Regions from separate parts of the Bacillus sp. 11C genome, predicted to be linked through region 2. Evidence: a T-box and tRNA genes for the amino acid it is inferred to sense, from the RefSeq annotation. Region 2 holds a T-box; the other holds one or more tRNA genes.
What was found. The T-box of region 2 lies ahead of tyrS (tyrosine--tRNA ligase). A T-box ahead of a tRNA ligase gene usually reads a tRNA of that ligase, here a tRNA-Tyr.

Region 1: it has a tRNA-Tyr gene. The T-box ahead of tyrS (tyrosine--tRNA ligase) is inferred to sense a tRNA for this amino acid. The anticodon was not compared.

The regions. Positions count from the first base shown of each region.
Region 1 is NZ_JBUPVZ010000002.1:406,454-418,459, reverse strand. Features, by position in the region: gene ACY3LV_RS04740 (exo-beta-N-acetylmuramidase NamZ family protein) at 1-648, opposite strand, end outside; gene ACY3LV_RS04735 (glycoside hydrolase family 3 protein) at 659-2,587, opposite strand; gene pbp4b (penicillin binding protein PBP4B) at 2,615-3,940, opposite strand; gene ACY3LV_RS04725 (PTS transporter subunit EIIC) at 3,996-5,363, opposite strand; gene ACY3LV_RS04720 (MurR/RpiR family transcriptional regulator) at 5,389-6,240, opposite strand; gene murQ (N-acetylmuramic acid 6-phosphate etherase) at 6,257-7,171, opposite strand; gene ACY3LV_RS04710 (GNAT family N-acetyltransferase) at 7,280-7,762, opposite strand; gene ACY3LV_RS04705 (2-thiouracil desulfurase family protein) at 7,775-8,230, opposite strand; tRNA gene ACY3LV_RS04700 (tRNA-Glu) at 8,411-8,485, shown strand; tRNA gene ACY3LV_RS04695 (tRNA-Val) at 8,489-8,564, shown strand; tRNA gene ACY3LV_RS04690 (tRNA-Thr) at 8,569-8,641, shown strand; tRNA gene ACY3LV_RS04685 (tRNA-Tyr) at 8,659-8,743, shown strand; tRNA gene ACY3LV_RS04680 (tRNA-Gln) at 8,748-8,819, shown strand; gene sigW (RNA polymerase sigma factor SigW) at 9,049-9,612, shown strand; gene rsiW (anti-sigma-W factor RsiW) at 9,626-10,252, shown strand; gene cdaA (diadenylate cyclase CdaA) at 10,413-11,234, shown strand; gene cdaR (CdaA regulatory protein CdaR) at 11,227-12,006, shown strand, end outside.
Region 2 is NZ_JBUPVZ010000001.1:283,124-295,129, reverse strand. Features, by position in the region: gene dltB (D-alanyl-lipoteichoic acid biosynthesis protein DltB) at 1-884, opposite strand, end outside; gene dltA (D-alanine--poly(phosphoribitol) ligase subunit DltA) at 881-2,389, opposite strand; gene ACY3LV_RS01475 (teichoic acid D-Ala incorporation-associated protein DltX) at 2,407-2,556, opposite strand; gene ACY3LV_RS01470 (1,4-dihydroxy-2-naphthoate polyprenyltransferase) at 3,005-3,940, shown strand; gene ywaC (GTP pyrophosphokinase YwaC) at 4,084-4,716, shown strand; gene ACY3LV_RS01460 (M28 family metallopeptidase) at 4,742-6,109, opposite strand; gene tyrS (tyrosine--tRNA ligase) at 6,264-7,502, opposite strand; T-box leader at 7,547-7,759, opposite strand; gene ywaE (tyrZ transcriptional regulator YwaE) at 7,754-8,269, opposite strand; gene ACY3LV_RS01445 (YwaF family protein) at 8,420-9,133, shown strand; gene ACY3LV_RS01440 (glycosyltransferase family 8 protein) at 9,244-10,104, shown strand; gene sacY (transcription antiterminator SacY) at 10,154-10,996, opposite strand; gene sacX (SacY negative regulator SacX) at 11,051-12,006, opposite strand, start outside.

The sequences.
Region 1 (12,006 bases), on a different contig from region 2:
CAGTAAAGCCAATTCCCCTATGGTCATTCCGTGCTTTAGCGGAATGGGATACAGTCCGACAAATGAGGCGTACTCAGGCTCTAAGACTGGTCCTTCAATATGATCCCCGCCTTGAGGATTCGGTCGGTCCAGCACCATAAAAGGAATGCCATTTTCTTTAGCGGCTTCCATAGCGTATGCCATTGTATAAATGTACGTGTAGTAACGGGTCCCGACATCCTGAATGTCAAACATAAGAACATCGACATTTTTCAGCATCTCTGGAGTCGGTTTCCTCGTTTTTCCGTAGAGGCTGTATACGGGAATCCCGGTTTTTTCGTCAATGTAAGAGCCGACTTTGTCTCCCGCCTGAGCATCGCCGCGGACGCCGTGCTCAGGGCCGAATAAAGCTGTCAGTTTAATATCATGGTTTTCGTGAAGAATATCGACACTGCTTTTCAGAGATGCGTTTACACCGGTTGGATTGGTGATTAATCCGATTCGTTTTCCTTTGAGATGTTTTTTATAAACTGGCAAAAGCGTGTCTATGCCGGTCTGGACTTTAGGTTTTTTAGCCGTTTGATTCTTGGAATCGGGTGATGCCGAGGCGGCTGTTATCGTTCCAAACATGATGAGCCCTGTGAGAAAAGCAAATATTGTTTTTCTCATGAGTCCCTCCTTATGAAAACGGTTTTCCCGTTTTGATATTTAATCCGTAGCCATATGGATAAAGGATGTCTCCCGGTTTCGTGACTGACGGAATGTCAACTGGGAGTGTGCCTTTAGGTTTTGCCTGGCCGAATATCGCCATAACTCCAGCTGGAATATTGGTTTGAAGATAACGGCCATTCGCGTATCCTTTAAAGCCATAGACAGCAATGAGCGCCTTAGCCTCCTCAAAATTGGCGGCATCATATGGATTGCGCATGCTCATTAAGACAAATGGCTTGTTGTGCTGCAGTGCGGCTTTCATGACAACCCTCGGAAATACAGTGGCCCATTTGCTTGAATCTGATATGGTGTCGTCGATGACACCGTCGTTGACGACAGGGTCATTTTTCACGACGTAGGAGCCGGTAATGATATAATCAGCCTCTTTTACTTGTTTTTCATGCTCGGCACTAAATACTTGGTTGGCAAAATTGATTTTGCTTAGGGACACGGGTTTGATTTTCTTTCGCTTGATGAGATCACGAATGGTTTGTTCAATTGAAGCGGTTTGTTCTTCGTAAGGCGCGATAATTAAGATTCGGCTGTCTTTTTTAGGTTTGAACGGCAAGGTGCGCTGTTCATTTTTTAAAACGGTCACTGCTTTTTCGGCTATATTTTTCTCTGCTTTCAAGTGATGCTTGCTTCCTACGATTTTCTGGGCTTTGGCTATTTTTTCTTTTATGCTGTCGTCATGTCGAGCTGGATACATACCGCGTTTTATTTTCAGGGAAATGATTCTTTCAACCGATTTGTTGATTTGTTGTACAGGAATGTCACCGTTGTTCACGGCTGCTTTTAAAGCTTGAATAACACGGGCGAATTTCTGTTCTTCTTTCAGAGAAGTAACTGAGGCAGGCATTAATGCAATATCGACGCCGGCTTTTACAGCCATCACGACAGCCTCTTCCTTGCCGAAATGATCTGCGATTGCTTTCATATTGAGAGCATCGGTAACTATGACGCCATTAAAGCACATTTCCTGACGAAGAAGACCTGTCATCACTTTTTTTGAGAGTGTAGCCGGAACCAGAATGTCCGATCCATCGAGTTTGCTTTTGTATGTGGTGCCATCAAAGGCAGGAAATTGAACGTGAGCTGTCATCACCATATCAGCACCGGCATCAATGGCTCTTTGAAAAGGATAGAGCTCGATCTCACGAAGGCGTTCTTGGCTATGGGGAACGAGAGGCAGTCCGTAATGGCTGTCAACGTCCGTGTCTCCATGTCCCGGGAAATGTTTGAGGGCAGAGGCTATATCTTGCCGCTGCAAACCTTTCATCGTGTATAAACCGAGTCGTGCTGTCAGTTCTCGATGGGAGCTGAATGACCGTACGCCGATGACTGGATTATCAGGATTATTATTAATGTCCAAGACAGGGCTGAAATCTGTATTAATGCCTAAGGCAGAAAGTTCTTTTCCAATGATGGTGCCAGTCTGATAGGCATTGATTCTGCTTCTGGCTGCACCCAGTGCCATATTCCCCGGGAAATTAGTCCCCTCTCCTAATCTCGTTACGATGCCCCCTTCCTGATCGATACTTAGCATGAGAGGGATTTTGCTGGTCTTTTGGTAAGCGTCTGTCAATTGAACAGTTTGTTTTGTTGTTTTTACATTTTCCGCAAAAAGGATGACGCCTCCAAATTGATATTTCTTGATGAGGCTAGCGACTTCCTTATTCATTTCTGTAAAGGCTTGCGGAGAAGACTCGCCCTCCTTTTGCCAATTTCTGAAATCAGGCATCAGCATCTGGCCGAGTTTTTCATCTAACGTCATGCGATTGACAAGCTGCTTGGCGTTGGGTGAGCTGTTGGATGAAGCAGCTTTTGCTTGGCTGGCGCCCAGAAAACATGAAAGAAAGAGAACGGCTGAAAGGATAAGCGGAAAGACAGGTTTCATAGAAACTTCCTCCTATCGTCGAATCATTTATTCCATCGCTTCATAAATCGCGGTAATGACGCTCCCGTAACTGCCTGTTGGAAATTGATCACCCTCAAACACGTTAGGATTTTCCTCTGGATCAGCAACTGGTGAATGCTTTTTGTTTGTTAACAATGCGATGCCTAAATTGTAAGTTGGATCAATGATCGTAACTGTCCCTGTCCAGCCGGTATGCCCGTAAGCACTTTCGCTGGCATAGGAGCCAAACATCCATTCCATGCTTTTACTGCCGTTTCGCCGCCAGCCAAGAGCGTATGTTGGGTCTGTTGCTGAAGGTGCCGTGAACAGGTCGGCTGTTTTCTGATCAAATAAAGAAACGCTTCGGTATGATCCTTTGTTTAGCATGACTTGCAGCAGAATGGCCATATCATCTGCATTTGAGAACAATCCGGCATGTCCGGACACGCCTCCCATTGAGTAAAATGCTTTTTCGTCATGCACTTCTCCTTGCAGCGTATCTGTACGGATGTTAGGGAAATGAATAAAGCCGTCCCGCGTATTGCCCATACGTTCAGTCGCTGCGAATTGCTTCGGTTTAAATCCTTTTTGTAACGGATTGTATAAGGTATGCTTCAGCCTCAACGGCTTGTAAAGTTCTTGCTCCGCATATACATCAAGCGGTTTACCGGTGAGATTTTCGACAATACTGCCGAGGAGCATATATCCTATGTCGCTGTATACGTGTTTTGTCCCTGTTTCATAATCGAGCGGAATTTTCGTTAAATATTCCATCGTTTTATTCCGGTCCTGAGAATAGTACATACCGGCTTTTTTCGGTGAGTAAAAGTAAAAGCTTGCGGGAAGTCCTGATTGGTGCTGCAGGACATCGATGACACGAATTTTGTTTTTTCCTTTTATGAGGTCTCCCGGCTGCTCCTTGAAATCAGGCAAATAGGCAGAAACCTTCTCATAGACGTCCAGTTTTCCTTGGGTGACTAAGCGCTGTAATGCAAAATTCGTTGCATACATTTTTGTATTTGAGGCCAAGTCAAACATCGTGCGGTTTTTCATTTTAACTGGACGGCGCAGCAGCTCTGATCCTTTGTACTTTTTACTGTAGCCGTACGCTTCTTTTTTAATGATGCGGCCGTCCTTCACGATGACAAGAACGGCGCCTGGAAATCCTGCTTCAACATCCCGTTCTATCATCCGATCAACCTTCCTTAGTTTCTTCGATGAGAATTGTACAGTTTCTGAATTTATGGTTTTCGGCTCAATTTGGTTATCTGCTGTTTGCGCGAAGGTTTCGTTCGACACCAATATGGAAAAAGTTAAAATGGCACTGAATAAGGAAAGTGTCTTTGTTTTCATAGGCTTGCTCCTTTCCATGCTTCTATCCCGTTACTATCCCTAAAACAGAAACCATTTAATCGAACTGAGAAGCCATTTCATCTTTATATCCGAACGCGTAGGTCAATAAAAAGCCGGCTGCGTAGGAAATAAAGAGTCCGATGATATATAGGATAATTTGTGAAGACAGGACGAGAAAGGAAAGCGGCAGCCCGGAGACACCAATGGCAATGGTGGCTACCTGAAAATATGCTTGAAAAGCGCCGCCAATTCCGGCTCCTAAGCATGCTGTTAAAAACGGACGTCCAAGTGGCAGCGTAACTCCGAAGATTAGCGGTTCACCAATGCCGAGAAACCCTGGGGGGAGCCCGCCGGCGATCGCTTTTCTTAATGTTGTTTTTTTCGTTTTGACAAAGATGGCAAAGGCCGCGCCTACCTGTCCCGCGCCTCCCATCGCCAGAATCGGGAGCAGAGGATCATTTCCAATTGAATTGATCAGTTCCATGTGCACAGGCGTCAAGCCTTGATGCAGTCCGGTCACGACGAGAGGAAGGAAGGTCGCGCCCAAAATAAAGCCTGCAGCTATGCCGCCGATGTCCAGGATGGACAGAAGGCCGGATGTAATGGCATCGGAAATGAAGCCGCCTAAAGGCATAAATACGACATACGTTACGATTCCGGTGATTAACAGTGAAACGGTTGGAGTGACAATGATATCAAGTGATTGAGGAATAAAACGGCGGATAAATTGTTCGGTGTAAGCGATGAATATGGCTGCGAAAAGAACTCCGATCAGCCCTCCCCTGCCCGGAAGAAGCTGTTCTCCGAATAAAACGATCTTTGCGATCTCCGGATTCAAAATCAAGATCCCCGCCAGAGCACCAAGAGCGGGTGTTCCGCCAAATTCTTTCGATGCGTTAATACCGACGAGAATGCCGAGATAAGTGAACAGCCCGGAGCCGATGACTGTCAAGATAATAGCGACTTGTGATTCTGCAGAGAGCCATTCGGCTTGAATGATTGCTTTGGTAATCCCAGTAATTAAACCGGAAGCGACGAGTGCGGGAATTAGCGGTATAAAGACGCTGGCAATTTTACGTAAGAAAAGCTTAAATGGAGTGGCATTTTTTCGGTTTATATCGGCTTTCTTTTTGGCAGCTGCATCTTTGACATCGATATCATCTTCTGCTGACACAAGCTTTGAGAAAGCGGCTGTGACATGATTGACGATTCCTGCTCCGAGGATGATTTGGATGGTTTCAGCTTCGACGACCCCCAATACGCCGTCAAGCTCTGTTAAAGCGTGAGCATCTGTTTTGCTTTCATCGTAAGGCGTAATACGCAGGCGCGTCATGCAATGCGTATACGATGAAATATTGGATTTTCCTCCGCATAGCTCAAGGATTTTCTTTGCGAGATGATGGTAGTTATTTTCTTTGCTCATCAAAACCCCTCCTCATCAAGATGCCTTATTTTTTTCTCATAGATTTTATGGCTGCTCTCGTTTTATCGATATATCCGGTTGTTTCTTCGTACCGCTCAGCTGCCATGCCTAAAAACAAAACATCAATCATAAAAAGCTGGGCGAGGCGGGAGGAAGTGGCTGCACTTCGAATCAGGGCTTCATTGGAGTGTGCTGTGTGCAACGGGACATCAGCGAGCGCGGAGACGGATGTCTGACTGAATTGTGTGAGGCTGATCGTTTTGATGCTTTTTTCCTTAGCCATCGTGAGCAGCTCAATGATTTCCTGCGTCTCTCCCGAAAACGAAATAGCGAATACGATGTCATCCTTATCTGCATTTGCGATTAATGATGCCACAAGATGAGTGTCTGTGAACGCGGTTGCTAGTTTATGAATGCGAAGCCACTTTTGCTGGGCGTCCTTGGCGACAATGCCGGAAGCCCCGACGCCGATAAAATGCACAGTATGAGCTTGGAGAAGCAGAGAAACCGCTCGTTCAAGCTCTTTGTAGTCCATCAGGTCTGAGGTGTCCTGAATGGCTTGAATGGCATTGCCGGCTGCTTTTTCAGAAATGGAGGACAGCGGTTCGTGGGGCGCAATGTCCCGGTAGCCTTGAACAGCAGGCTTTGCCAGATCGCCTGCTACTCTCATTTTTAAATCTTGAAAACCCTTTAGTCCGAGTGATTTGCAGAGCCTGATGACGGCAGCGTCACTTGAATTGGCTAAGGCGCTGATTTCGCTGACAGTGTTTTCTATTGCCTTATGGGGATGAGTTAGGATGTAATCCGCAAGTTTACGCTCGGATGGAGGGAGCTTGTGCTTCATTGATTGGATGATCGCTAAACCGCCTGTTGCCATGCTCGGTCTCTCCTTATCATGAATGGTAGTTTTCGATTGCTTTGTCTATAAAACCGTTTGCTTCCTCAAGCAATGTTTTAGCTTTTTCTTGATCTGTGCTTGTTTTGAGCATGAGGATTGCCGTTTTGACGTGATGATTGGCTTGTTCCAGTGTATGTCTGGCTGTGTCGTATGAAGCGTTAGTGAGGCTTTGGATGATGCTGATGGCGCGTTCTTTTAGTTTCTTATTGCTGACGTTGACGTCTACCATCAAGTTTTCGTAAACCTTGCCGATTTTGACCATTACTGCGGTGGATATCATGTTTAGAATCATTTTATGAGCGGTTGCGGCTTTCATACGTGTTGATCCTGTAATGGCCTCAGGCCCAACAACAACCTCAATGCTGTGATCCGCTTCCTTGCTGATGACGGAAGTTTCATTGCAGGTAAGGGCGATGGCGTGTGCTCCTACTTTACGGGCGTATGTGAGGGCGCCTGCGGCATAAGGTGTGCGGCCGCTTGCTGCAATGGCAATGACGGTGTCGTTTGACGTAAGCTGTATGTTTTTTAAATCTTCCGCTCCTGCTTCTTCACTGTCTTCAATGCCCTCTGCTGCCTGCAAAAATGCTTTGGGGCCTCCAGCCATAATTCCGATGACCTGATCTGGGCTTACGCTGTAGGTGGGAGGACATTCAACAGCATCCATGACACCTAGTCTGCCGCTTGTGCCGGCGCCTGTGTATATGAGCCGGCCACCATTTTGAAAAGAGTTGTATGCGCAGTCTACAGCTGTTTTAATATCAGGGAGAACCTGCTGAACGGCGGCAGCAACTTTCAAATCTTCGTTGTTGATCATCTTGAGGATGCCGAGAGTGTTTGTTTTGTGGATTTCCGCTGTTTGGCTATTGCGTGATTCTGTTGTAAGCCGGTGAAGGTTTAATGGTTCTGACATGAGGATGCCCCCTGTTTTAAAATGATGTATCTTACTATTCAGTATATTCACTTCCGTTATGATATTTCAACTGGATTTTATATTTTTGAAATTTTATTTCATCCGAGACTATAGGAAATAATGAAGAATCAGCTGTTCTCCGAGCGGCCCGATTTTTCGCCGTCCTTTATCTAGGAACCCGCTTTTCATATAAAGGTGTTTTGCGCGTGTGTTTAGGTGATTGACGGCCAAAATGATTTCATCGCACCATGGAAAATAACTGCTCACAAACGAGGGAAGCTGAAGCATTGCTTTTCTTGCATAGCCTTTTCCATGATGTACAGCGTTTAAAGACAGGGAGCTGAGCAGTAAAGCAAATGGATTGCTAGTATAGGGAGCAAGCGTTTCTTTTGATGTATGTAAAATGAAAAAGCCGACTGGCAGATTGTCATTTAAGATGACAGCCGGATACCGGTCCTGTATGCCTAAGGCCTGAGTCAGCACCTCTTTGGGGAGAGAGGTAAAGCGCTTGTCATCGTTGTTTAGGGTGAATGATTGAAGTTCCGGCGAATGTTCAGGTTTATAGAAGGATAAAGAAATGTCTTGAGTCATGGGGTGCCCTCCTTACAATATGTCGTCTAACTGGTTTTCTGAAATGACACGGCAGCCCGCTTGTTTTAGCAGTGCGGCGGTCACTCCGCTGCCGGCGATTTTTTTGCCAGTGAATGTGCCGTTATAAATGAAATTGCTTCCGCACGATGGACTGTTTTCTTTTAATATGACAGCGGATGCATTGATTTCTTTTGCGTAAGCTAATGTTTTAGCGGCGCCTTTCATATATAACTCTGTTACATCTTCTCCTGAAGCTGTCACGATTTTAGCGGTTCCATTGAGAACATCCTCGCCGGTGCCTCCGATGATTTCTGCAGGCTCACGGGGAGTGAAAAAGCCGCCGAGAAGCTCAGGACAAGCCATGACTGCTTTATTTTCATCGACGAGTTTTCTGATTTTCTCTGATGCGGCGTGAGAGCCGTTGTATCTGCATTCAATGCCTCCAAGGCAAGAACTGACTAGAATCATATTTGTTTCTCCTCTCTTGCTTCGCTTGTCTCTATCATAAAATAAATGACTAATGTTGGGAGGCTTTTTCAGTTAAAAAAGGAGTTAAAAAGTTTGAAAATAAAAAATTTAATTTTTCTCTTTACAAACAGGGGGTAACCTGTATATAATAACTTTTGTCAGCTCGACGAGAACACAAACGGCCCGTTGGTCAAGCGGTTAAGACACCGCCCTTTCACGGCGGTAACACGGGTTCGAATCCCGTACGGGTCACCATTTGGAGGATTAGCTCAGCTGGGAGAGCATCTGCCTTACAAGCAGAGGGTCGGCGGTTCGAGCCCGTCATCCTCCACCATCTTGCCGGTGTAGCTCAATTGGTAGAGCAACTGACTTGTAATCAGTAGGTTGGGGGTTCAAGTCCTCTTGCCGGCACTGTCTTTTCAAAATACGGAGGGGTAGCGAAGTGGCTAAACGCGGCGGACTGTAAATCCGCTCCCTCAGGGTTCGGCAGTTCGAATCTGCCCCCCTCCACCATTATTGGGCTATAGCCAAGCGGTAAGGCAACGGACTTTGACTCCGTCATGCGTTGGTTCGAATCCAGCTAGCCCAGTCACAGACACCTTTGACCAAAAGGTGTCTTTTTTTATTTTGTGAAAATCATTCCAACTTCTAACTGTTCAGTCTGTATAATAATTTTAAAAATATGTTAAGGTAGTTTATTCACGAATTACCATCTACACCCTGCCAAAAATTTGTTAAACTTATTTTATAAAAAATTGAAACCTTTTAAAACGAAGCTCGTATACATACAGACCGGTGAAGGCAGAGGTTAGATAAATATGGAAATGATGATTAAAAAGAGAATTAAGCAAGTCAAAAAAGGCGACCAAAATGCATTTGCGGACATCGTAGATATTTACAAGGATAAAATTTATCAGCTTTGCTACCGTATGCTTGGCAATGTGCATGAGGCGGAGGATATTGCACAGGAGGCTTTCATCAGGGCGTACGTTAATATCGACAGTTTTGATATTAACCGGAAATTTTCAACTTGGCTTTATCGAATCGCGACCAATTTGACTATTGACCGCATTCGCAAAAAGAAGCCGGATTATTACCTCGATGCAGAGGTGGCTGGTACGGAAGGCTTGACCATGTATTCGCAAATCGCCGCAGACGGAGTTTTGCCAGAAGATGAAGTAGTGTCGCTGGAGCTCTCAAACACGATTCAGCAGAAAATTTTAAAGCTTCCTGACAAATACAGAACAGTTATCGTATTAAAGTATATTGACGAACTCTCATTAATTGAAATCGGCGAGATTCTAAACATTCCTGTGGGGACTGTGAAAACGCGGATTCACAGAGGCAGAGAGGCTCTTCGAAAACAATTAAGGGATCTTTAAGTGGGGTGATGAAATGAGCTGTCCTGAACAAATTGTGCAGCTTATGCATATGCATCTTGATGGAGATATCCTTCCAAAAGATGAACACGTATTAAATGAACATCTTGAGACATGCGAGAAATGCAGAAAGCATTTTTATGAGATGGAAAAATCTATAGCGCTCGTCCGGAGCACATCGCATGTCGAAGCCCCCGCGGATTTTACCGCTAATGTCATGGCTAAATTGCCTAAGGAGAAGAAAAGAGCTTCTGTGAAAAGGTGGTTCAGAACCCATCCTGTTATCGCAGCTGCTGCGGTATTCATCATTTTGATGGGCGGAGGTTTTTTAAACAGCTGGCATAATGACCACAACTTCAGCGTGTCTAAGCAGCCGAATCTTGTGGTGCAGAACCATACTGTGATCGTGCCTGAAGGTGAGACGGTCAAAGGTGATGTCACTGTCAAAAACGGCAAGCTGATTATTAAAGGAAAAATAGACGGGGATGTAACCGTCGTAAATGGCGAAAAGTATATGGCCTCTGCTGGACAAGTAACTGGTCAGATTGAAGAAATCAATCAATTATTTGACTGGACATGGTATAAATTGAAGTCTGCGGGGAAAAGTGTACTCAATGCATTAAAACCGAACGAAAAAGAGTAAAGCGTGTCAGCCGCTTTGCTCTTTTTTTACGGGCTGTAAGGGCTGGCGCATTTCACTTGCCGAATCGAAATGTGGTATAATGGGCTCGCTATGCTAAGTACATATGCGTAACACGTTAAACACAAAATACGAAATGACTGAAATCTTGGAGGACGAGGAAATGGCTTTTGAGGATATCCCTTTTTTGCAGTACCTCGGCAATGCCGTTGATATTCTCCTTGTTTGGTATGTGATATATAAACTTATTATGGTCATACGCGGCACGAAAGCGGTTCAGCTGTTAAAAGGAATTGTCGTGATCGTGCTTGTCCGTATGGCCAGCCAATATTTGGGCCTCGGCACGCTTCAATGGCTGATGGACCAAGCGATAACATGGGGATTTTTAGCAATTATTATTATTTTTCAGCCTGAGCTGAGAAGAGCGCTTGAACAGCTTGGCCGGGGCCGCTTTTTCTCAAGGAGCGGCACGCCTGTGGAGGAAGCGCAGCAGAAAACGATTGAGGCAATCACAAAAGCGATCAATTATATGGCGAAACGCCGTATAGGCGCCCTGCTGACCATTGAGCGGGACACTGGAATGAGCGATTATATTGAGACCGGCATCCCATTGAATGCCAAAGTCAGCTCTGAGCTGCTGATCAATATTTTTATACCGAACACCCCGCTTCATGACGGTGCTGTGATTATGAAGAATAATGAAATTGCCGCTGCCGCCTGTTATCTGCCGCTTTCGGAAAGCCCGTTTATTTCAAAAGAACTGGGTACGCGGCACAGAGCGGCTGTCGGTATCAGTGAAGTGACAGACAGTTTGACGATTATTGTGTCTGAAGAGACCGGCGGCGTCAGTGTGGCAAAGAACGGAGACCTTCACAGAGAGCTGACCGAAGAAGCGCTGAAAGAAATGCTTGACGCCGAGTTTAAGAAAAACACCAGAGACACTTCTTCTAACCGCTGGTATTGGAGGGGCAAGAAAAATGGATAAATTCTTAAACAATCGCTGGGCTGTGAAAATTATTGCTCTGCTTTTCGCGCTCTTGCTTTATGTGGCGGTCAACAGCAATCAAGCACCAACTCCGAAAAAACCGGGTGAATCTTTCTTTCCAACATCAACAATTGATGAGGCAACACTGACCGACATTCCGGTCAAAGCGTATTATGATGATGAAAACTACGTCGTGACGGGTGTTCCGCAAACGGTTAATGTCACGATAAAAGGCTCGACAAGTGCTGTGAAAAAGGCTAGACAGACCAAGAATTTTGAAATATATGCCGACATGGAAAATTTAAAAACCGGTACACATAAGGTTGAGCTAAAGGCCAAAAACGTGTCGGATGGGCTGACAATCTCAATCAATCCGTCTGTTACGACAGTTACGATTCAAGAACGGATGACCAAAAGCTTTCCTGTAGAAGTGGAGTACTACAATAAAAGCAAGATGAAAAAAGGCTATTCTCCGGAGCAGCCGATTGTCAGTCCGAAAAATGTGCAGATTACCGGATCTAAAGATGTGATTGATCATATTTCTCTTGTGAAAGCTTCAGTGAACCTGGAGAACGCAGATGAAACGATTGAAAAGGAGGCAAAAGTGACTGTCTATGATAAGGACGGAAACGCGCTTCCTGTGGACGTGGAGCCTTCGGTCATCAAGATTACCGTTCCGGTGACAAGCCCAAGTAAAAAAGTACCCTTTAAAATTGAACGGACAGGAAGCCTTCCTGACGGTGTCAGTATAGCGAATATTGAATCCAGCCCC
Region 2 (12,006 bases):
CTCATAAACACATAATCTCTGAACCAGAATGACAGAGACATATGCCAGCGGTTCCAGAAATCTTTAATATTTTTACTGATAAACGGTTTATTAAAGTTTTCAGGTGATTTAATGCCCATTATATAGCTGACCCCGACGGCAAACATTGTGTAGCCGGCGAAATCAAAAAATAAATACATGCTGTAGCCGTACATGTACAGGAGGTTCCCAAGAATCTTATTGTGCGTGATCGCGGGAAGATTCATGATGAAGTACGTGTTGATTGCGTAGCCGATAATAAACTTGTACAAGAAACCGATAAAGATTTTATGAATCCCTGTATACAATAGATCGGCGTATTCTTCTTTCGTCCAAGCCTTCTGTTCATCCTTGACGAACCGGCGGTATCTGTCGATCGGGCCGGAGGAAATCGTCGGGAAAAACAGGATGAAATACAGCAGGCGGTGCAGCGGCAGCTGTTCCTTCAGCAGACCGTCTCTTGCTTCCATAATCAGCTGAATGCCTTTAAAGGTTAAATACGAAATCCCTAAAAAGCTGATCAGATTATGCGGCGGGTGGTGCGGCTGCGGGTGTGAAAGAAACGGCCATATTTTTGACAAGAATAAAGGCAGAATCGACGCGATCACAGCTCCGCAAAAGACAAAGCCGCTGTTCGCTTTCTGTCTGTACGCCAAGTAGCCGCTGATCAGGAGCACCTGCCATATCGTAAACAGACACAGTGCGATGACCCCGTGTAAGTCGTGCGAAAAAATTAAAGCTAATATAATGATAGATATGAACATGTTGTATGCTTGAAATCTTTTTCCGTTCAGGCCGAGAATGATCGTCGGCAGAAGAAGAATGCCAAGCAGTATAAAGAATAAAAACGAGCTGTAAGGCGTCATACAAGAACCTCTTCGCCGATGCGTTTCCGGTCAATTTTGCCGTTAGCCGTCATTTGAATGTGATCCTGGTAAATGAATTTTCTCGGGATCATATAAGCCGGAAGGGAAGCGGCAAGCTCTTTTTTAATGGCGCTTGTCAGCTGGAATTCCTTCTGCAACTCATGCTCCTCAGGTACAATAGCTGCGATCAAATATTCGACTGTTCCGTTTGGCTGATACGGAATCACGACAGCAGAGCGAACGTACTGAGACTGTCTGACATGGACCTCGATTTCCTCGAGCTCCATTCGGTAGCCGTGAAGTTTAATTTGGAAATCCAAACGTCCTTGGCAGAAAATCTGACCATCTTGAATATAGCCTGCATCGCCAGTCCGGTATGCCCACTGGCCTTGATAAGAGAAAAACGCTTTATCCGTCAGTTCAGGTTCGCCAAGGTAGCCTCGGCTTACGCTCGGCCCTGCAATGACGATCTCTCCTTTTTCTCCATCAGGAAGCGGCTGTCCCTGTTCATCCATAATGAAAATGTTCATATCTGGCTTAGCGAAGCCGACGGGAAGCGACTCACTGCGGCTTATGACGTCATCCGTAATCTCAACGGATGTGACAGCCACTGTTGCTTCGGTCGGACCATACGTATTAAAGATGTTTGCTTTCGGAAAACGCTCAAGCAGCGCTTTTGCAACAGAAACCGGGAGTACCTCTCCGCAGAACATAAATGTGTCCGCATGAGGCAGCAGGTCCTGTGAAAAACCCGGGTCCATCAGACACATCTGCACAAAGGAAGGCGTTGATGTCCACACATTCAGCCCGGACTTCTTCAGCTCCTCGAATAAGATTTTCGGCTTATTCACAGCATCCTTTGTCACGCAGTGTAAAGTCCCGCCTGATTGAAGGCACGGATAAAGGTCCATGACAGATAAATCAAATGAAAACGGCGCTTGGTTTAAAAATGTTTTTCCTCCGCTGACTGGAAAATCTGCACAAATCCAGTCTGTGAAGCTTTGAAGATTCGCCGCGGAAATCTGCACGCCTTTTGGATTTCCCGTGCTTCCGGAAGTGTAAATAATATAAAACGTCTCGTGTTCCTTGACCCATTGATCTTGGCTGACAGAGCCGCCTTCGTTTTCCAGCAGTTCCTCTGCCGAAACCGTCTGAACTTGGTAGCTGTCTGTAATTGAAAGTCCGGCTGCATGGATCAGCAATTCTGCTCCAGAGCTTTCGATAATTTTCGCGATCCGTTCGGACGGAATCGACAGATCAACCGGAATATAAGGATGTCCCGCTTTGACGCTTCCTAAGAAGGAAACGATCATGTGCGGTTCCATATGGCCGTACAAAAGGATAGGAGCTTTCTTATCGCTGGAAACGCGTTTTTGGATCGCGGCAGCCACACGGTCAGACTGCTCCCATAATTCCTGATATGTGAGCGACTGGCACTGAGAGCGGAAGGCATCGGTTTGCGGATAAGATTCCGCATGTGTTTGAATAGCATGTAAAAGTTTCATCGTTATTCTCTCTCCAATTAGAAATCGTTATAAATATATGAACCGGTATTCGCGGTGTGAAAACCATACATAAAAAACAAAACTAGCAGTATTATCAAATAAAAACCTGTATGACATGTCCACTTGACAGCGGGCTTTTCATACAGCTGTTTCATCAATTGCAGCATATCAAAAGTTCCTTTCCCGTTTTTTCGACAATCACATGATTATTTGACGATTAGATGATCAAAAAGTTTCATTTTTCCCCTAAACTCCCTCAAATTAATATATCGGCGTTTTGCCATTGAAAATGAATCTTTGCCCCTGCTAGGGCAAGAATGGATTGTCTCGTGCTGATTCATAATAAAAGGACAAGGGTAAAAAGAGGAAAAACGATCTTTTTAACTTTTAAAAAGCGTAATGTTCTTAAAAAAATTTTTCTGTATTTGTTCCTTCAGGTGAATGCTGAAACCTAATGAAATGGGGACGGAAAGCGTATAATAAGAAAGAAAACGCCTTCTTGGGTATCTTGTGAAATGGGAGAGAAGTCATTATGATAGATAAGGAAGCAAAAGAAGTTTTTATCAAAGCTGCCGGCTGAAAAAAGTAAGCCTTTTAATAGAAAGGAAGAGGAAGATGAACCAAACAAATAAGGGTGAGGGTCAGACAGCGCCGGAAAAAGAAAGCATGGGGCAGATCCTTTGGCAGTTAACCCGTCCTCATACGTTAACCGCATCGTTTGTGCCTGTGCTGCTCGGAACGGTTTTGGCGATGTTTTATGTGAAGGTTGATCTGCTGCTGTTTCTGGCTATGCTGTTTTCTTGCTTATGGATCCAGATTGCGACGAACTTATTTAATGAATACTACGATTTTAAACGCGGGTTAGATACAGCAGAATCTGTCGGAATCGGAGGTGCGATTGTACGCCACGGAATGAAGCCGATCACGATTTTGCAATTAGCCCTTGTATCATATGGGATTGCCATTTTACTCGGCGTCTATATTTGCGCGAGCAGCAGCTGGTGGCTGGCTCTGATCGGCCTTGTCGGCATGGCGATCGGCTACCTGTATACAGGAGGGCCGCTGCCGATTGCATACACGCCGTTCGGTGAGTTATTCTCAGGCATTTGTATGGGTTCGGTGTTTGTGCTGATTTCGTTTTTCATTCAGACAGATAAAATCAATTTGCAAAGCATTTTGATTTCGATCCCGATTGCGATTCTTGTCGGTGCGATTAACCTGTCGAACAACATTCGCGACATTGAAGAGGACAAAAAAGGCGGACGCAAAACATTAGCGATTTTGATGGGGCATAAGGGAGCTGTCACGGTCTTAGCTGCGTCATTTGCTGTCGCTTATATCTGGGTTGTCGGCTTGGTCATCACCGGTGCTGCAAGCCCGTGGCTGTTTGTCGTCTTTTTGAGCGTGCCTAAGCCGGTTCAGGCAGTGAAGGGCTTCGTCCAAAAAGAATTGCCGATGAATATGATTGTCGCAATGAAATCAACAGCCCAAACGAATACATTTTTCGGATTCCTGCTCTCAATCGGATTATTGATCAGCTACTTCCGGTAAAAAGAAAGACCGCTTGTTTTTCGTGCGGTCTTTTTTTGTTACATTCGACCGCATTTTGTAAAAAAATTCATAGAACCATACTGGAAGCAGGGACGTCTAGTACATGGACAGCGGATAAAGATCCGTTAAAGGAGATGACGAAAATGGATTTATCTGTAACGCATATGGACGATTTAAAAACGGTAATGGAAGATTGGAAAAATGAATTATTAGTTTATAAATTTGCGCTTGATGCACTGGATACAAAGTTCTCAATTATTAGCCAGGAATATAACCTCATTCACGGACACAACCCGATTGAACATACGAAATCCCGTGTCAAAAGCTTTGAAAGCATCGTGAATAAGTTAATGAGAAAGGGCTGCGAGATTACGACGAAAGAAATGAAAGAGCACATCCACGACATTGCCGGTGTTCGCATCATTTGCTCCTTTATTTCGGATATTTATAATGTCGTGAATGTCTTAAAGCAGCATGATGACCTGCGAATCGTAAAGGTGAAGGATTATATCCAGACGCCAAAACCGAACGGCTACCGAAGCCTGCATTTAATCATTGAGATGCCTGTGAATCTAACGAACCGTGTGGAATACGTCAAAGCGGAAATTCAAATTCGGACGATCGCGATGGATTTTTGGGCGAGTCTTGAGCATAAAATTTACTATAAATTGAACAATGACGTTCCGAAGCCATTAACAGATGAACTGAAGGAAGCAGCGGAGATCGCCCATTATCTGGATGAGAAAATGCTGGGGATTAAGAAAGAAGTGGATTAGAAAAGACGGCAAAGTGCCGTCTTTTTTATTGAATATCTTCATAAATGTCAGAGGCTTTTGCCTTCATTTGTTTCTTAATGACTTTCGGTTTCTTCTCTTTTTTGACAGCTTGATAGACAGCGGCTGTCACAAGGTCGCCGGCCTGCTGGAGGCGTTCTTTGCTGATATGTTCGATCGAGTCTTCAGGGGTATGATACCACGGCTCAACCTCTTCAGTTTCAGGGTCTCCCCAAATAAAGTTGGCGGAATCAATACCGGCTTCGTGGAACGGCACATGATCAGATGATCCTCCCTGTGTCAGAGACAGGCTGTCAAACCCAATTTTTTCAGCGGCTGTATGGCTGGATTCCCAAACAGCGTTAGATTGGCCGTCCAATGTGTTGACATACAGCTCAGACGCATTCTCCCAGCTTGTGCCTACCATGTCTAAGTTGAAGTTCACTTCACTTCGTTTCAACTCTTTTTCTGATAGATGATCTACATAATATGATGAGCCGAGCAGGCCAAGCTCTTCAGCGCCGAAAGCGATAAAACGGATTTCTTTGTCGGAAGGAAGGCTTTTTAAGACGCGCGCCATTTCCAGCATGACAGAGGTTCCTGAGCCATTGTCATTTGCTCCGGGCGAAAAAGGAACACTGTCGTAATGGGCCGTCACGTATACAATGTCTGGATGTTTGATGTTCTTCGTTTTTTTGATACCGATGATGTTCTGGGAGGTCTGGTTTGTGATTGCTATTAGGTTTAAGGTTGCTTCTTTTTGCTGGGTAAGGGTTTCGCCGTCTTCTTTTTTAATTCCGACGACGGGAATGCCGACTTCATTGCCTGACAGGTTTGACGTCACAGGCACGAGGCTTTCTTTGTTGTTATAAATGATGACAGCCTTGGCTCCGGCGGTTTGGGCATTTTTCGCTTTCTCGTAAAATGTAAGGTCTCCTCTGGAAATCAAGGCGATTTTGCCCTTGGCGTCAGCGGTGAAGTCCTTTGGATAGCCCAAGCCGGCATTGTAAAGCGGAGCCGTCAGCCCTTTTTCTTCTGTAGGGGCTGAGCCGGATGTAGCTCGGAGAAGAATATCGTGTCCTTCTGAAGAAAGCGTTCCCTCAAGCCGGTCAGGAATACCGAATCGTTGAACCTTCACATCAAACTTTAATTTTCTCAAGGATGAAGCGATCAAAAGGGCACTCTTTTTTTCAGCGGCCGTTCCGGCTATTCTGGGGCCGATTGCTTCACTAAGCTGAGAAATGGTTGAGTACGCACGCTTTGCTTTGAATGGAAGCTCTCGCTCACTGTCTGGTATTTGAACAGCACGCGCGGCAGGTGTGACACTCTGTGCCGGCAAGAGAACCGTTCCGGCAGTTAAAACGGCCATCGTCACTACAGTCAAAAGCTTTTTCATCGAAAATAAACCTCCCCTAATGTATGAATGAGGATTATTTCGGGATGCTAAAGGTATTTCCTGCAAAATGGAGAGCGTTTTTGAAAAGACAGTGCTTTATACCTGCAAAAAAACGCTTATGAATGAAGGGTCATAAGCGTTTCTGGATATCAGATTATTGGAGTTTTAAAAACTTGCGTTTGCCGACTTGGATGATCATATTTTCCTTTATCTCTACATCAGCGTGGATATCTGTTATTTTCTCTCCGTTAATTCGGACACCGCCGTTTTGAATCATGCGGCGCGCTTCGCTCTTCGAAGAGAGAAGCTTCAATGTGACGAGCAGATCGACAACCGCTAGCGCTTTCTCGCCTTCCCATTTCACAGCCGGAATATCCTCAGGCAGGCTGTTTTCCTGAAAGACTGTTTTAAACGAGTGTTCGGCAGCTTCAGCGGCTTCGGCTCCGTGATACATTCGGACGATTGTTTTGGCTAAAAGCATTTTGGCGTCCCGAGGATGAACGGCGCCGGTTTCTAGGTCTTTCACGAGCTGTTTTTTCTCCTCAAGCTCTAAGTCCCTTGCCAATTGGATGTACTTTTTCATCAGGCTGTCGGGCAGTGACATCGTTTTTCCGTACATGTCATTTGGATGTTCATCAATGCCGATGTAGTTATTTTTTGACTTGGACATTTTCTCAAACCCGTCTAAGCCTTCCAAGAGCGGCATAAGGATGACGACTTGTTTTTCTTTGTTGTATCGTTCTTGGAAATGCCGCCCCATCAGCACATTGAAATGCTGGTCTGTCCCGCCTAATTCAATATCGCTTTCGAGAACGACGGAATCGTATCCCTGCATCAACGGGTAAAAGAATTCATGAAGCGAGATCGGTTTTTGCATGGCAATTCGTTCTTCAAAATCGTCGCGCTCCATCAGGCGGGCTACTGTTATTTTGCCTGCCAATTCAATGACATCCTCCAGATGCAATGTTTTCAGCCATTTCGAGTTATAGTGAAGCTCGACTTTTTCTTGATCAAGCACTTTTCCAAATTGCTGAAAGTATGTTTTGGCGTTGTGCTGAACTTCTTCATCAGTCAGCTGCTTTCTGGCTGCTGATTTTCCGGTCGGATCCCCGATTTTTCCTGTGAAATCCCCAATTAACAGCTGAACAATGTGGCCGTTTTCTTGAAATTGGCGAAGCTTGTTTAACACAACTGTATGGCCCAAATGCACATCTGGTGCAGACGGATCTAATCCGAGCTTAATTTTAAGCGGTGTGCCTGTGGAAACGGATTTGACTAGCTTGGCCTTTAATTCTTCCGGCGGTATGACCTCATGGGCGCCTGTCATGTATAATTGAAGCTGTCTTTCGACTTCTTTTTGCTGTGCAGCTGTAAGCTGATCAAATGTTTTCATCGTTCATCCTCCTTTTTTAGAAACACAAAAAAGAGCCCATCCCGATAAGGGACGTGGCTCAATGCACGCGGTACCACCCTGGTTGAAGACATCGTCTTCCGCTCATTCGAATAACGGTTTCCCGTTCTTTGCTACTAAGGTTCACAAAGAAAGCTCGGGGAGGTAATTCACGTTTGCCTGTGTGCCGGCTCGCACCTTCCGCCGGCTCTCTGAAACAGGGAGACAAACCGCTACTGGATTCCCGTCAAAGCTTATGTTGTATGAAGATTGTCAGCTACCTTTCTAAGCAGCTCTGTCAATGTTTTCTGTTCGTCCTTCGTCATTCCCGCAATGAGCTCTGTTTCCCCTTTGTGAAACTCCGGGTAGAGTTCTTCGATCGCTTGTTTGCCGGAATCGGTGATGGAGACAAACACGAGTCGTCGATCTCTTGTGTCGATGCTTTTACGGCAAAAACTCTTTTTTTCGAGCGTTTTGATCACGTTGCTTGCTGTAGCTGTTGAAATGCCTGACAGCTCAGCAATTTTTCTCGTTTCGAGCTTCCCCCATACCCATAGATCATAAAGAATGGAGAAAGCGGTCCAAGAAAGGCTATAGGAAGAAAGAACCTCAGTCTCCATTTTGACACGGAGCTTTTGCGCAGACCGATACAGGTTCGTCGCAATCGATATGGCTTCCAGGTTGAGTGACTCAACGGGCATTTGTTTAAGCTTAGAAAGTGTGTCGTGTTCTTCTTTCTGAAGCTGCTGATGTTGATAGGAACGTTCCATCTTTTAGGCCTGCCTTAAATTATCAGAATCATTAGCTATGAAATGAATTGTAACAGAGTCTGATATGAACTTCAAGCCTATATATTGGTTGAATAAAAAAGGCTCAAACAACACCAAAATAAACAAAAACCTGCAAACGGGGGTGCCATCTTGCAAAAATATGTTCAAGCCGTCTATAAACATGATCCGTTTCACCTTTTTTCAGCAGAGCATGTGGTGACATTAGCAGTGATCGCCGTCTTGGCCATTCTGTTGTTTTTGTTCCGCCAGACGGTCAAACGGCCTAAACTCAGCCAGTTTTTGCGCTATTTGTTTGTGTTTCTGCTGCTTGGTTCGCAAATCGGTTATCAAATATGGATGATCGCCGCGGGCAGGTGGTCGGTGCGGACTTCATTGCCTCTCCAGCTTAGTGACCTGTCGGTGTATTTGTCGGCCATTATGCTGGTGACCAAAAGCAGGAAGCTGTTTGTATTTTTATACTTTGTCGGCATCGGCAGTTCGATTCAGGCTCTTGCCACTCCTGATCTCGGTATGTTTTCTTTTCCGCATATCCGATATATCCTCTTTTTTATTTCGCACGGATCTGTGTTTCTCTCCTGCCTGCTGATGACGGTAATTGGGACGTACAGGCTCAGACAGCGTTCTTTGTGGGTGACCGTCCTCATTGTCAATGTGTACGGGGTCTGCATTTATTTGCTTGATCGCTGGCTTGGCGCGAATTATATGTATTTGACGAAAAAACCGGGCGGCTCTTCTCTCTTGGATGTTCTCGGGCCGTGGCCATGGTATATCGTTTCGGCTGAAGCCATTACGATCGCATGCTTTTACATTCTTTATTGGCTTTATCGCAGGTTCAAAACATGACGCCTTTTTTGTTGTATAGCACATTCTGTCTAAAAAAGTATTGATGAATAGTGTTTACTTTTCTGAAATCGGGAATGTAACTTGTACAACACAAAGGGAGATGAATACCATTGAAGAAAGATGAAATTATGCATATCGTGTCATGCGCTGATGATAATTATGCTCGTCATTTAGGTGGAATGTTCGTTTCTTTATTGACAAACATGGATCGGGAGAGAGAGTTAAAACTATACGTCATTGATGGCGGAATTACGCCTGATAACAAAAAAAGACTGGAAGAATCCACATTGAAGTTCGGCGTGCCGATTGAATTTTTAGAAGTGGATGCCAACATGTATGAACATGCGGTGGAAAGCAGCCATATTACAAAAGCGGCGTATTACCGCATTTCAATTCCCGACTTAATTAAGGATGAAAGCATCGAACGAATGATTTATATCGATTGTGACGCGATTATTCTGGAGGATATTTCGAAACTGTGGGACTTGGATATTGCGCCATATACGGTTGCTGCTGTTGAGGATGCGGGGCAGCATGAACGCCTCAAAGAAATGAACGTCAGTGATACAGGGAAGTATTTTAACTCAGGTATGATGATTATTGACTTTGATTCTTGGAGAAAGCAAAACATCACTGAAAAAGTCATCAACTTTATCAATGAAAACCCGTCTGAAGACTTTCTTGTGCTTCACGACCAAGATGCGCTGAATGCGATCTTGTATGATCAGTGGTATGAACTTCATCCGCGCTGGAACGCTCAAACCTATATCATATTAAAACAAAAAACGCCTGCGACGCTGTCAGGCCAGAAGCTTTATAGAGAAACGAGAGAGAACCCGGCCATTGTCCACTTCTGCGGCGGAGAAAAGCCTTGGAATTCCAATACGAAACACCCGTATCGCGACCAGTATTTCCATTACATGTCGTATACGAAGTGGAATACGATCAGCAATCCGGCGATCAACCAATAAACTGAATATAAAAACGCTTTTGATCATCTCAAAAGCGTTTTTTTTTGCCTCAGCGTGCGACTGACCGTTGGTAAAATCGCTGAATATGCATGGCGATATAGCATAATTCTTTTTCAGGAAACACAAAGCCGTATTCCTTCTTCACAAATGTACCGATGCTTAGGGCACAGAGGAATGCATCCTTAAACTTCTCTTTAATAATGTCGATCATTTCTGCGTCCAGCTCGTAAATGGATTCGCCCGCTTTGATATGCTGGATCGCAAAGCGGAGATGGGTCACAAGCCGCTCATAAGAAATGGTATCTTCTACAATATTGATTGATAGCTGAATTTCAATAATCTCAATGATATCACGGATCATAGTTGTAATATCAAGCGTCTGTGTCATATCACCGGCATTGTTTCTTGCTGTGTGGATATGCATGGCGATATTGCCGATTTCATCATCAGGAATGTGTATCCCCAGTTTATCTTTAATCAGCGCTCTGGCCCACAAGCCGATCTGAAATTCCTTGGGATAAAGGACTTTGATTTCATTCAGCAGCGGATTTTTGATCACCATTCCATTGCTCAGGCGTTCGATCGCAAAGGAAAGATGGTCTGAAAAAGCGACGTGTATGCGCTCGTTGATTTTAATGTTCAGCTCTTTTTCGGCATGGGAGATAATTTGCTCGGAAATCTGAATATGGTCTTCCGGCAATGTTTCTAAAATCTCTTCGAACTGCTTATAGTCAGCTGTGTCTTTTCTGACAAAGGTTTTTTCTATTTTTGACGGATCGACAATATCATTTTTCTTTTTGTCGAAAGCAATTCCTGCACCTAAGAGAATCTTCTCTTCACTTTGATCCTTTACGACGATAGCATTATGATTTAAGATTCTTTTAATTTTCATAGCTTTTTTTGTCCTTTCATCCCCCGTTTTATGAATGAAAACGAATAAATCCAGTTATTCTGTCTCTTCTTTAAACCCGAGAAACAATGTAGCTAGAAAAGCAGAGACGGCCGCGATCAAAAAACCGATCATATAATGAACAAAATTGGCGGCGCCGAACGGCAGCACGATTGAAATCATCGGAATGCCTGTCAGCCCGTAGGAATTCGACACGACATGTACCGCAACCACGTATGCTCCGCCAATAGCGCCGCCGATGGCAGCTCCGATAAAGGGACGGATCAGTTTGACATTTACCCCGAACACAATGGGCTCCACGATGCCTAAAAACGCGGTGAGGGCAGCGGGGAGCGCAATTTTTTTCAGGCTTGATTGTTTCGTTTTGAAAAAGACCGCAAGTCCCGCTCCGCCTTGGGCCACATTCGCCATCGACCATATCGGCACTAAAAAGTTCACACCGACATGCGGGTCAGCAAGCAGCGTTGCTTCAATCGCATAAAAGCTATGATGCAAGCCAGATAGAACGACAGTGGAGTAGATGCCGCCGAATAGGGCACCTGCGGCAATGCCGGCGTGATCATAAATATAGACAATCGACTGTGTCATGATCTGGCCGATGATGGACGCGGCGGGATTCATGACAATCAGTGCGAGGCATCCTGTCACCATGACTGTAATAAAAGGAATGATGATGACATCAAGCGACTTCGGTACAATCCATTTTAGTAGCTTCTCAATTTTGCTCATGACATAAACGGAAAGAAGAATCGGTATAATGGAGCCTTGATAGCCCATCATTGGAATATGAAGCCCCCATATGTCTAAGGAAGCAGGGGTTTTGCTGCCGAGCATAGACGGGTCCAGAAGATCGGGATGCGTCAAGAGCCCTGCTAACACTGCCCCTAAATAGGGATTGCTGCCAAATTGCCGTGCGGCACTGAAGCCAACCAAAATCGGCAGCAAAATAAAGGCTGTGCTGGACACGAGGTCGAGCATTTTGATCCAAGGGC